Regions from separate parts of the Rahnella sp. JUb53 genome, predicted to be linked through region 2. Evidence: predicted binding sites of a transcription regulator. Region 2 holds the regulator's gene; the other holds the start of a gene.
The links. Region 2 encodes CRP, which controls carbon source genes, mostly activating them, when cyclic AMP is high. Its sites were predicted from a motif close to ATGTGANNNNNNTCACAT; they were not measured.
Positions count from the first base shown of each region.

Region 1: a site for CRP is predicted at 2,614-2,631, ahead of EC840_RS24260 (2-hydroxycarboxylate transporter family protein). Genes of this name have one in related genera too.

Region 1 is NZ_SLYT01000016.1:58,609-65,265, reverse strand. Features, by position in the region: gene EC840_RS24270 (response regulator) at 24-737, opposite strand; gene EC840_RS24265 (sensor histidine kinase) at 730-2,382, opposite strand; gene EC840_RS24260 (2-hydroxycarboxylate transporter family protein) at 2,703-4,058, shown strand; gene EC840_RS24255 (NlpC/P60 family protein) at 4,253-4,813, shown strand; gene mgrA (L-glyceraldehyde 3-phosphate reductase) at 4,863-5,903, opposite strand; gene nrdF (class 1b ribonucleoside-diphosphate reductase subunit beta) at 5,985-6,657, opposite strand, start outside.
Region 2 is NZ_SLYT01000011.1:19,181-25,837, reverse strand. Features, by position in the region: gene EC840_RS21070 (YccS/YhfK family putative transporter) at 294-2,369, opposite strand; gene crp (cAMP-activated global transcriptional regulator CRP) at 2,431-3,063, opposite strand; gene EC840_RS21060 (OsmC family protein) at 3,426-3,833, shown strand; gene EC840_RS21055 (LysR substrate-binding domain-containing protein) at 3,835-4,746, opposite strand; gene EC840_RS21050 (MFS transporter) at 4,940-6,130, shown strand; gene EC840_RS21045 (amidohydrolase) at 6,146-6,657, shown strand, end outside.

The DNA.
Region 1 (6,657 bases), on a different contig from region 2:
CGGAAAAAAGAGGAAATTGAGTCTCAGGCCTCAGAATTTTTTGTGACGGCTATTTTCCGGTACAGGCGCCGTGGATGGCCGATATTTCCGTACTGCATCTCGACGCCGATAAAGCCAATTTCCACGCAATATTCCAGATATCGGCGGCCTGTCGTTTTGCTGATCCCGACTTCCTCAACGACTTCTTCAACCGACCAGCTGACGTCCGGTTTCGCGTTAAATGCGCGCTGAACCAGTTCGAGCGTATTAGGCTCGATGCCTTTGGCTGAAGGGGCTGCCGGTGTATCGCTGGCGGGCAGATTGAACAACTTATCCAGAGCCCGCTGATCGACCACTTTCACATTACGCAGCGTTTGCACCAGCTGCATAAAACGTTCCAGTGAACTTTGCAGCCGGTGGAAAGACACCGGTTTGATAATGTAATCGAACGCGCCGCTACGCATCGCCTGACTACAGGTTTGCATATCGCTGGCCGCGGTAATGAAAATCACCGAACAATCGAAGCTTTTCAGCAGCGGGCTGTTGATTAAATCCACACCCTGGCCGTCCGGTAAATAGTTATCGAGCAAAATCAGCCGTGGCTCATGCAGGCGCAACAACGAGCGCGCCTGTTCCAGCGTGGCGGCGATACCCACGACACGCAGATTGAAATTTTGCTCGATAAAATCGCGGTGCAGACCGGCCAGATGCGGCTCGTCTTCCACAATCACGACATCGAGAGCGCTGCTGTTATTCATGGTTCTGTCCTGTTAATGCTTCAGCCGGGTACGGGATAAAGACTGAAAATATCGTACCTTGCGGCGTGTTGTCTGAGATTTCGATGCTGCCGCCGGCCTGACGGACATATCCGGCCACCAGATAAAGCCCGATACCATGTTCCGCGCCGGTCGTGTCGTGGTCGCCTGAGGGCTTGCTTGTCACGCCCTGTTCAAACAGGCGCGGTTTCAGGTCATCATCCACGCCGCTGCCCTGATCGGCGACTTCAATCAGCAGCTCCTGATTCCTGTCTGAAATATACAGTTCGACCGGCACAGAAGGCGTCAGCGCGTTGAGGGTGGCATCCACGGCGTTATCCAGCAGATTACCGACCACCGACATCAGCTCGGTTTCAGTGATAGCCGCCGGAATGCGGGTGAGCTGGCAGGCGGGATCGAAACTGAGTTCAACGCCTTTTTCGCGCGCACTGACGTATTTCCCCAGCAGCAGGCCGCAAAGTGCCGGCGAAGTGAAGCGCGCCGAGACGAAATCCAGCACTGCCTGCGCACCTTCCGACTGCGCCTGAATATAGTGCATCGCATCGTCGTAACGCTGCATTTGCAGCAAACCCGCCAGTGTTGCGGTCCAGTTCAGCTGTTCGTGGCGCATGATGCGCAGATTGTCTGCGTAGCGTTTCACCTGACTCAGCTGGCTGCTCAGCGTATTTATGTCGTTTTTATCGCGGAAACTGAACACCCAGCCACTTTCTTTACCCGGCTCCAGCTCGATGGGAACGCGGTTGACGATCACCTGTCTCTGATTCAGCACCGTAATCTGATCATGCTGGCTGTTATTTTCACTGATACCACTTTGCGTGAAGAAGGTGGGCGGTGTCTGAAGCACTTCCGCCAACGGTTTACCCAGCAGTTCATTTTCTGGCTGATGGATATCAAGCAACTCGCGTGCGGCGCGGTTAATGGAAATCAGCTGTTTTTGGGCATTAACTGCGAATACGCCTTCGTACATGGCTTCAAGCAAGGCTTTTTGCTGGCGAACCAGCAGCGCGATATCTTTGGGTTCAAGCCAGAACATCTGTTTTTTAACGTTGCGGGTGAACATCCACGAAAAAATGAACAGCAGTAATAAAAGAAGCAAACCGTATAAACCGGCCTGCGCCAGACGATGGCCGTTAATATTATCAATATAAGAAGTGAGGTAGCCGACGGAGACAATACCAATGACCCGATTATTCTCATCCAGGATCGGCGCTTTACTGCGTAATGAAACACCTATACCGCCTTGCCGGACGGAAATAATGGTTTTCCCCGCCAGCACCTCCGCGTTATCACCGCCAATCATCGGCAGGTCGATCCGCTCCGGTGATTGTGAATGATAAAGATGCAGCTCGCGGTTATCGCCGATAACGATATAACTGGCATCGCTTTTATCGCGTAAAGGCTGGATAAGTCGTGCGATCCCGGTGGTATCCCGCGCCTTAACCTTCTGCGCCAGTCCCGGCATCAGCGCGATTTCACTGGCCTGAACCCGTGCACGCTGGCCGAGGTCGTGATGCAACTGACGATCGATGATATGAAATAAAATAGCACCCAGCAGTGCCAGCAACAGGCAGGAAAATACCACCAGAGATAAAAAGAGTTTTACCTGAAAAGGCATGCGGAGTTTCATACGGCCTGCTGCAAGATTAACGTAAAGATACACATTGAATAAGCGTACCACGGGGCAGTAAGGGCTGTAATCGGACAAAGACAGAGTTGTGAACAGGCATTATAAATAACGATGAATTCACTCAGTGATTACAAGGGTAATAGGGCTTTTTACTACAAATCTGACAATCCTTATAAATCAAATAACATTAACTCCATAAACACCATAACAACCTTAATCCCTGCGGTTTTAATTTGAACAAACTCACATCCGGCTGACCTGCTGTTTTCTTATGCTCAAAACATCAATAAGAAAAGTATTTATGAGAAAGAGGCAATGTCATGAGCACAACCGACGATTCCTACATCGCAGTCAAAGAAAAGAAAACCTCCGGCCTCTCGGTCAGGCAAAAATGGTGGCACATTCTTGATAACTACAAGATAGGCATTATCCCGCTGCCTTTCTTCCTGCTGGCCGGTGTGCTGATCCTGCTCGATTGCCTGAACGGCAAATTACCCAGCGACATTGTGGTGATGGTTGCCACGCTGGCCTTCTTCGGTTTTGCCTGTGGCGAATTCGGCAAACGCTTACCCGTCGTCGGCAAACTCGGTGCGGCGGCGATTTGCGCCACCTTTATTCCATCGGCGATGGTGCATTACGGTTTACTGCCGGACGTCGTGGTGGATTCCACGGTCAAATTCTATAAATCCACCAATATTCTGTATCTCTACATCTGCTGCATTATTGTCGGCAGCATCATGAGCATGAACCGCCAGGTGCTGATCCAGGGCTTTATGCGCATTTTTGTGCCGATGTTATGCGGTGAAGTGGTGGGCATGATTGCCGGAATGGCGATGGGCACGGTGTTAGGTTTACCGCCAATGCAAACCTTCTTTTTCCTGATCCTGCCGATCATGGCCGGTGGCGTAGGTGAAGGTGCGATCCCGCTGTCGATGGGTTATGCGACCATTTTGCACATGGAACAAGGTGTGGCGCTGGGGCGTATTCTGCCGATCGTGATGCTGGGCGGTCTGACGGCAATTGTGCTGGCGGGCGTGCTGAATCAGCTGGGGAAACGCTATCCGCATCTGACCGGTGAGGGGCAGCTGATGCCGTCGAAAAAAGGTGAGCTGGGCAGCGGTACTGACAAATTCGAAGGAAATCCGGGCGTGAATGCGCTGGCCTGTGGCGCGCTGCTGGCAATCCTGCTTTACATGGTCGGGATGCTCGGTCAGAAGTGGATCGGCCTGCCCGCGCCGGTTGGCATGTTATTCGCGGCAGTACTGGTAAAACTGGCAAATGGTGTTTCACCGACCATTCAGCACGGCTCGATGACGGTGTATAAATTCTTCCGCACCGCAGTGACCTATCCGGTGCTGTTCGCGGTGGGTGTGGCGATCACGCCGTGGCAGGAACTGATCAACGCTTTTACCCTGCAAAACCTCCTCGTGATCGTGACCACCGTGCTGGCGCTGGTCGGCACCGGTTTTTATGTCGGCAAGAAAATCGGTATGCATCCGATTGATGTGGCAATTGTTTCCTGCTGCCAGAGCGGGCAGGGCGGCACCGGTGACGTGGCTATTCTGACTTCGGGTAACCGTATGACGCTGATGCCTTTCGCGCAAATCGCTACCCGCATCGGTGGTGCAATCAACGTTTCTGTCGGATTATTTGTGCTGGCGAAATTCTTTTCATAATCCCCGTAACAGCCCCTTTCACCGAAGGGGCTGGTTTCACTGAGAAAAAATCCCCAGTCCAAAATTGGACAGAAAATAGTCAGATTATTTCACTTTATCTGGTTATTATTTGCGCACTCAGCGACGAGTCACCCGCCCCGAGAGCCGGTTCCCACGTAAGGAAGAGCACTATTTTTTAACGAAAGAATCCACGCATGTTCCGTATTAAATCGCTTGTTTCTGCCTTACTGCTTCTTGTAGCCGGTTTATTCAGCACCCATTCCTTTGCTTTTGATATGCCTGAAGAGTTTGAGTCTATGGATACCTATAAATTTTTCCACAGCGAGCTTTTTGATGGAAAAGGTTCCTCCGTCACTGCGGTTAACACCGGCAACTCAGAAAATATTAAAAGTGCCTTGCTGGCTGAATATCCGCGCTGGAAAGGGACGCATTATCGCTGGGGTGGAACCACACACAAAGGTGTCGATTGTTCGGCGCTGATGCAACATCTCTTCCGGGATTCCCTGCAAAAACGCCTGCCGAGAACCACGTTTCAGCAAATCAGGAACGGCAGAAAAGTGAGTAAAAATAGCCTGAAACCGGGGGATTTAGTCTTTTTCAAAACGTCGCCTGGCGATCGTCATGTCGGCGTGTATGTCGGGGATCATCTGTTTATTCATGCCTCGAAAATTGAAGGCGTCACGATTTCATCACTGGATAATCAGTACTGGGTCGATCATTACGAAACAGCACGACGTTTAGAGCTGATGAGCTAAAAAAAAGGCGGATCCTTTTCAGGATATCCGCCTGTTTTACTTTGAATATTTACTTATCCGATGACGCCTGCCACAGATTCAATTCACTATCCGCCACATGTTTATCAATCGCTGCCAGTTCTTCTGCGGTGAAACGCAGATTGTCCAGCGCCTTGACGTTTTCATCCAGTTGTTCAGGACGGCTCGCGCCAATCAGCACTGACGTCACGCGGTTGTCTTTCAGCAGCCAGCTCAGCGCCATCTGCGCCATCGTCTGTCCGCGCTGTTGCGCCATTTCATTGAGCAGCCGCAGGCTGTTCAGGTTTTCCTCAGACAGCATCCTGGCATTCAGCCCGCGCACTTTATTCCCTTCCACCTGCATCCGCGAACCATCCGGAATACCGTTGAGGTATTTACCGGTCAGCAAGCCCTGAGCCAGCGGCGTAAAGGCAATGCAGCCCGCGCCGTTTTGTTCCAGCGTATCCAGTAAACCACTCTTATCGACCCAGCGGTTCAGCAGATTGTAAGAAGGCTGATGAATAAGCAGCGGCACTTTTAGCTCGCGCAGCAGTTCAGCCATTTTCTGTGTACGTTCCGGCGAATAAGACGAAATCCCGACATACAACGCTTTGCCACTTTGCACGGCGTAAGCCAGCGCTGCTGCGGTTTCTTCCATCGGCGTTTCTTCATCCACGCGATGAGAATAGAAGATATCGACGTAATCCAGCCCCATGCGTTGAAGGCTTTGATCAAGGCTTGCCAGCAGATATTTGCGTGAACCGCCGGAGCCGTAAGGCCCAGGCCACATGTCATAACCAGCTTTGGTGGAGATAATCAATTCATCGCGATACGGGGCGAAATCCTGCTTCAGCAAACGACCAAAATTCTCTTCGGCTGAACCCGGAGGCGGGCCGTAGTTATTCGCCAGATCAAAATGAGTGATGCCTAAATCAAAGGCTTTTTGCAGTAATGCGCGCTGGGATTCGAGCTGGCTGACATGGCCGAAGCTGTGCCACAGGCCAAGAGACAGTGCAGGGAGTTTTAAACCGCTCTGACCGCAGCGGCGGAATTGCATGGTTTCGTAGCGGGAGGGGGAGGCCTGATACGGCATGATGTTTCCTTCTTTTTAGAGGAAGTAGGGTTATTTTTGAAACACTGTTTTATTGTAACCCTTGAAGAAATTACAGCAACATCAGAAATCCCAGTCCTCGTCTTCGGTATTGACGGCTTTGCCGATCACATACGAGGATCCGGATCCGGAGAAGAAGTCGTGGTTTTCGTCGGCGTTTGGCGATAATGCGGAGAGGATCGCCGGATTCACATCCGCCATGCTGGCCGGGAACAGGGCTTCGTAGCCGAGATTCATCAGCGCTTTGTTGGCGTTGTAATGCAGGAATTTCTTCACGTCTTCGCTCCAGCCTACACCGTCATACAGTTCTTCGGTGTAGCGGATCTCGTTGTCGTACAAATCCTGAATCAGATCAAACGCCTGCTCCTTGATCTGACGCTGACGCTCTTCGCTTTCCAGTGCCAGCGCTTTCTGGAATTTATAGCCGATGTAGTAACCGTGAACCGCTTCGTCACGGATGATCAGACGGATCAGATCCGCGGTGTTGGTGAGCTTGGCGCGGCTCGACCAGTACATCGGCAGATAAAAACCGGAGTAGAACAGGAACGACTCAAGGAACACGCTGGCGACTTTCTTCATCAGCGGATCTTCTCCGTCGTAATACGACAAAATGATCGCCGCTTTATTTTGCAGCGCGACGTTTTCCTCGCTCCAGCGGTAGGCTTCATCCACGTCCACGGTGGCGCACAGCGTCGAGAAAATTGAACTGTAAGAACGCGCATGCACCGCTTCCATA
Region 2 (6,657 bases):
GGAGCGGCCTGAAGACCCAGGGCTTCAGGACCGAGAGAGGGAACCGCGCAGCGGTAAGATTTCCAGCCTGTCACCGCAGTTGCTGAAACATAGCCAGCAAGCGGAGCGCGTGTTGAAAAAGCGAGGAGGAATCCAAAGGAGGAAAAGCACTTTCCTCCTTTGGGCGGTTTCGGCGCAGCGCGTTAAGTGATCCCCGTACTTGAGAAACCGAAATATTCTCCGATTAGCTTTAAAAAGCAGTCTGGCTGTAAGCCAGTAAAAAGGGGATTTAAAAGGGGCAATCCCCTTCACGTTCACGCCTTCCGCGTCAGCCAGATCCCATGATGTGGCCTCTGCTTCCACGCCAGTGACGAAATAGTATGCATCACGCTGAGATGTGAAATCACACGCCGCAGATGGCGTTCCATCTCGGTCAGTGGCATATCAGGATGCAGTTCCGGTGCATTGATCAGCGTGTTCTCATTGCCCGGTCCGTCATAAAGCAGTCGCTGCTGACAACTCTGCAACGCAATTTCACAGGTCTGTAAATACTCCGTCGCCAGTTTCTCCGGCAGCATGTAATGCTCGCGGGCGAGGATGGTCATCGCGTTGATGTGCTCGACAATGAACTGGCTGTGCGTCACCCACAAGCGCATATCCGCCAGATAATGCGAGTTAAAGCCGGGCTCCTGCATGGCCTGATTCAGTGACGTGAAAAGCTTGTTGTGCGCCTGATTGACCTGCATACGGGTGTAGGCAAGCTTCGAGGTATCCGGGTTTTCTTCAAGCAGTAAGCGGATAGCATCCTGATAGGTTTCCAGCGCCTGGTGCGCGTTCTGACGCAGTAATCCGCTCTGCCATTGCGGCCACAGCCAGATGGTCCCGCCGAACGCCAGCGCGCAGCCGATCAGCGTATCCACCAGTCGCGGTACCAGAAAATGCACGCCGTTCATCGCCAGCAGTTGCAGGGTATATACCGCCGTCACGGTCATGCCGACCATCGCCAGCCCGTAGTTTTTACGCAGCACCGTATACGACACCAGCGTGACGATCAGCATACACATCAGCGTGATGCCTTCGGGTAATTCCAGCTTCAGCAATCCGGCGGCAATCAGCAATCCGGCCAGCGTGCCCAGCGCACGGTGCTGGATACGCACGCGTGTGGCGTTATAACCGTTCTGGCTGACCAGCATGATGGTCAGCAAAATCCAGTAAGGCTTGGGCAGATTAAAGAACAGGCCCAGGCTGCTGCCAATCGCCAGAATGATCCCCAGACGGGCGGCATTGCGCAGGGCGACAGATTTGAAGGAAAGATAGCTTTTCAGCGCAGGCCAGAAGGGTAAACGCGGCTGAGTGTTCATCAGGTCACGTTTGTACAACGGGCGCTGTGTCCGCAGCAGGCGCGCAATGCGGCTGAAGTGGTAGTAGCAAAACTGGCCGACCGGGTTCTCAGGATTGCGCGCGGCGATTTTCTCCAGCGCGGCCAGCTCGTTGGCCATCGTAAACCGCGCGGATAAACGGTGATAAAGAATGTCGTCGGCGATGACCCGCAGGCGGGCGGAAATCACCTGCGCATTACGGCGGATAACCGCTTCGGCGTGGCTTTCTTCCACCAGCTTCTGCACTTCTTCCGGCTGATGCAGGCTCACCGTGATGTGCTCCTGCAAATCAAGCGCGACCTGAAAACGTTGAAACAGTCTTTTATGGTGATGATGATGGCCGTGTTGCGGCAGCATGTGCAGTTGCTGATAGAGCAGGGCAATCAGGTCGATGACCTGCTGCTGTCGCGTCAGCAACGGGGGTAACGCGGTTTCAGGATCGGTGTGTTGCGTCAGCAGGCTGTATTTAGCTTCGAAGTAATCCGCGAGTTGCAGATAGAGCTGACTGAGCGTTTCGCGCATCGGCTGTTCTTCCGAAATACGAAACCACGCCCAGTTAAACAATCCGTACCAGGCCGTGCCGGCGGCGAAAAGCACCGGTGCCTGCCACATCGGACGCAAGCCAACCATGCTCAGCGTGAAGATGGTCGCGACCAGTGCACCGGGCAACAGACGTGCATGCAGCGGGCTGATTTCACCGGTCACGCCTAACAGCAAGGCCAGCGACAGCATGATGAGCGGCAGGGGAATGTGCCAGTTTTCCAGCATGACTTGCAGCAGAATACTGCTCACGGCAAACAGTGTTCCGCCAATTATCAGGCGTTTGAAAAAGCGTTTATGCGGAGTATCGAGGCCCGCGACGTTGCAGCAGGCAGGACAAAGAGAGAACAGCAGCCCCATTTGCAGATTGCCGAACAACCAGCAGATACCAACGGGCAGGCACAACACCAGCGTCTGGCGCAGCGCGTAGTTAACTTCCGGATGGTAAAACAGTCTTCGCCATAGCGTCATGGATAAAGCTTAGCCCATAAAAAAGGCGCGACAGTGTTCTGCCGCGCCGATTTTTAAGGGATTAACGTGTGCCGTAAACGACAATCGTTTTACCGTGTGCCGAGATCAGACTTTGATCTTCAAGCATTTTGAGAATACGTCCGACTGTTTCACGTGAACAACCGACGATTTGGCCGATTTCCTGACGGGTGATCTTGATTTGCATCCCGTCCGGATGGGTCATCGCATCAGGCTGTTTAGCCAGATTAAGGAGAGTTTGAGCGATACGCCCTGTTACGTCGAGGAAGGCCAGGTTGCCGACTTTCTCTGACGTCACTTGCAGACGGTTTGCCATCTGCGCGGAAAGACGCATCAGAATATCCGGGTTAACCTGAATCAGCTGGCGGAATTTTTTATAAGAAATTTCAGCCACTTCACAGGCAGTTTTTGCACGAACCCACGCACTACGTTCCTGACCTTCTTCGAAGAGTCCCAGCTCGCCGATGAAGTCACCTTGGTTAAGGTAGGACAGTATCATTTCTTTGCCTTCTTCATCCTTGATAAGGACAGCAACTGACCCTTTCACGATGTAGTAAAGCGTTTCGGCTTTTTCACCCTGGTGAATCAGCGTACTTTTAGAAGGATACTTATGTATATGACAGTGAGACAGGAACCATTCAAGAGTCGGGTCTGTTTGTGGCTTGCCGAGAACCATTTGCTATTATCCTCTGTTGTTATCGCTGCCCAAAATCACAGGGCTCAGAGTTCCCTGTACGGCACTTCATAAAAAAAGCGCCCTTTCAGCATATAACTCCCCAGAAATGCTGCAAGCGGGTGTCGGGGTGAAACAGCCTGATTATTGCCGTTATCACCGTGGGTTCTGTTCTTAAACCGCGAAAACCGTCACCGCAATTCACTGGAAAGTATGTTTCGGCTTTGTTTGTAGCACAGGTTTGCAATGCTGTCTTCTGTTGTCTCGCTTCAGCATGATGGCGATCGGGTTACGTTGCCAGATTTTAGGTGAAAGGGTACTCTGGGAGCGGAATTCGACGAGTTTATTCACCGGGAGAATAGTTCATGCACGCACGCGTAAAATGGGTAGAAGGGCTGACGTTTTTAGGCGAGTCAGCGTCAGGCCACCAGATTTCTATGGATGGTAATGCGGGCGATAAAGCACCCAGCCCGATGGAAATGCTGCTGATGTCCGCAGGCGGTTGCAGCGCGATTGATGTGGTGTCTATTTTGCAAAAAGGCCGTAATGACGTGCGTGATTGTGAAGTCAAGCTGACCTCACAACGCCGCGAAGAAGCGCCGCGCCTGTTCACGCACATCAATCTGCATTTTATCGTCACCGGTAAAGATCTCACCGATAAGATTGTCGAACGTGCCGTTAGCCTGTCTGCGGAAAAGTACTGCTCTGTGTCCCTGATGCTCGGCAAAGCGGCGACCATCACGCACAGCTTTGAAGTGATCAGCGTCGAATAAGTTACGACCAGTCATAGGCGTGGCACTGGCTGCGCAATAAATCCAAAAATCGCCGCGCGGCAAACGTCAGCGGCGATTTTTGCGAGTAAAGCACACAGTATTCTGCCTGCGGCAGGGTATCGATATTGAGCACACTCAGCCTGTCCTGCAATCCGAACGGCGCTTTCATCGCGCGCGCCACAATGGTCAGATAATCAGACTGCAACACCATATTTAGCCCGCACACCACCGAATCTGTATGCACCGGCATTTCCGCTGCCGGCTGATGAAATCCTCCCATCGATACCCTGATTTGCTGGTAATACCCCATATCCGTTTCGGGCAACAGCCAGCGCGCATCCTGTAATTCCTCCAGAGTTGTGGAGCCTGCCAGCGGATGTCCACGCCGGGCGATAACGCAGAAAGGTGCGCTGAACAGTGGCTCACGTACCAGATCTTCCAGCGGAAATCCCGGCCCGGCGGTACCGACCGCGAAATCCAGTTTCCCTTCGCGCAGTGCAGGTAATAACGTGGAAAGTTGCCCTTCTTTGATCAGCAGTTTGGACTGCGGAAACTGCGTCTTAAATTCTCCTGCCAATCCGGGAAAAACCGTCAGCGCCAGCAGCGATGAAAATCCAATGGCGACGGAGCCCTGCGAATATTGTTCGATCTGGCGAATTTCATCGGCGGCGCGCTCAAGCTCTTCGAGGATAAATTGCATACGCTGTGCAAATGCCCGCCCCGTTTCGGTCAGCGTCATCCCCTGATTGCCACGCACGATCAGCTGCGTATCGAGCGTTTGTTCCAGTTCACGCAATGTTCTGCTGACCGCCGGTTGTGACTGATTCAACGCCCGCGCCGCGCCGCGAATACTGCCGCTGCGGATAACCTGCTGGAAAACCTTCAGTTGCTGCAATTTCGGCAAATAGCGCATCACGATCCCTATCAGTAAAAAGCATCACCCGCCCAAAAATTGCATCTTATGGTCACGCTGTAAAGCTGATAGCGTCAGGATCGCGAAAAATAATATGTTGTTATTCAGTTGATTACGTGATGCATGTCGCATTTTACGATTCATCCGGCAGTGAGAAAATCTGACGTGGTGATAACAAAAAGGGATATCCGCTATGAAAAGTCGTTCCCTGATGATCTTCCTGCTATTTGTCGGTTATGCCGTGGTGTATATCGATAAAACAGTGATGGGCTTTGCGCTGCTGCCCATCGAGCGCGAATTTAATCTGCAACCTGAACAGCTGGGGTATATCACCGGCATTTTCTTCCTGGCCTATTCGCTGTTTCAGATCCCCGCGGGCTGGCTGAATGACCGGTTCGGCTACAAAAAAGTGCTCGGCATGTCGCTGTTCTTGCTGGGCGGCTTCGCGCTGTGTTTCGGAACGCTGGGCCTCAGCCTGGGATTGCTGGTCACGTTCCGGTTTCTCTCCGGCGTCGGCCATTCCGGCTATCCTGCGTCCTGCGCCAAAGCCGTGGTGTCCAATTTCGCAGTTGAGAAGCGAACCTTTGCGCAGTCGATTTTGCTGTCTTCCGCCGGACTGGCGATGACTGCCGGACCGCTGATTGCGGTTTACAGCCTGGATCATCTTGGCTGGCGCGGATCGTTCTCCATTCTCGGATTGCTGGCTTTTGCCATCGCCGTAGCGATTGTGATTTTTGTGCCCAATCCGCCGGAAGCGCAAGCCCGTACCGGCGCGAAAACCGGTTATCGGGAGTTGCTGAAAAACCCGATTGTCCTGCTGCTGTTTGTCTCAATTTTCTGCATCAACATTCCGTCTTACGGCCTGATGGCGTGGTTGCCGAAATATCTGGTCCAGCAGCGCGGTATGTCACTCGACGTATCCGGCATGGTGGTCGCCACCGGCGGGCTGGGTATCTGGATTTCTTCACTGGCAACCGGCTGGCTGGTCGGACGTTATATGCAGGGCAAAGAGCCGAAAGTGATTTTCTGCTGCGCACTGCTCAGTGCGTTGTGTATCTGGCTGGTGTTTACGTCGGCATCGGCGGTTACGGCCGGGTTGTTCCTGTTCCTCGGCTACGTTTTCCTGATGGCGTCCTTTGTGACCGTCTTTACGCTGCCGATGAAACGCCTGCCTTCTGACGTCATGGGCGCGGCGATGGGGATCATTAATACCGGCGGGACTCTCGGCGGATTTGTGGCGCCGATTGCGATGGGATATCTCATCACCGCCAGCCACGGTTACCTTTCTACGTTTGTATTTCTGGCGCTGGCGATGGTGGTGGCCGGTCTGGCTATCCTGCCGCTGGCAATAAAACCTCGTGCGCCAATGCGCGATGTGGCTTAACTGAGGAGAAGAGTGATGACTTTTAATTTCGAAGCAATGCTGGCTGAAGTCAAAGCGGACGTCCTGCGCTGGCGCAGACATATTCATGCCCATCCTGAACTCTCTTTTCAGGAGCATAAAACGGCGGCGTACATTACTCAGCAACTGGAAAGTTTCGGCGGTCTGACCCTGACACATCTGACGCCCAACAGCGTGATTGCCGATCTGAAAGGGGCGCATCCGGGGCCGGTATATGCGCTGCGGGCGGATATCGATGCCCTGCCGATTCAGGAAGAGAACGATGAACCTTTCTGCTCAACGGTCCCCGGCGTGATGCACGCCTGTGGTCATGATGCTCACACCGCAATGTTGCTGGGTGCGGCAAAAGTGCTGACTCAATGTCAGTCTGAGTTGCATGGTTCTGTGCGGTTTATCTTCCAGCATGCTGAAGAAGTGCCACCGGGCGGGGCGCAGGAACTGGTGGATTTAGGCGTGCTGAATGGCGTGGAGAAAATCTTCGGCCTGCACGTGATGCCTAATTCTCCGAC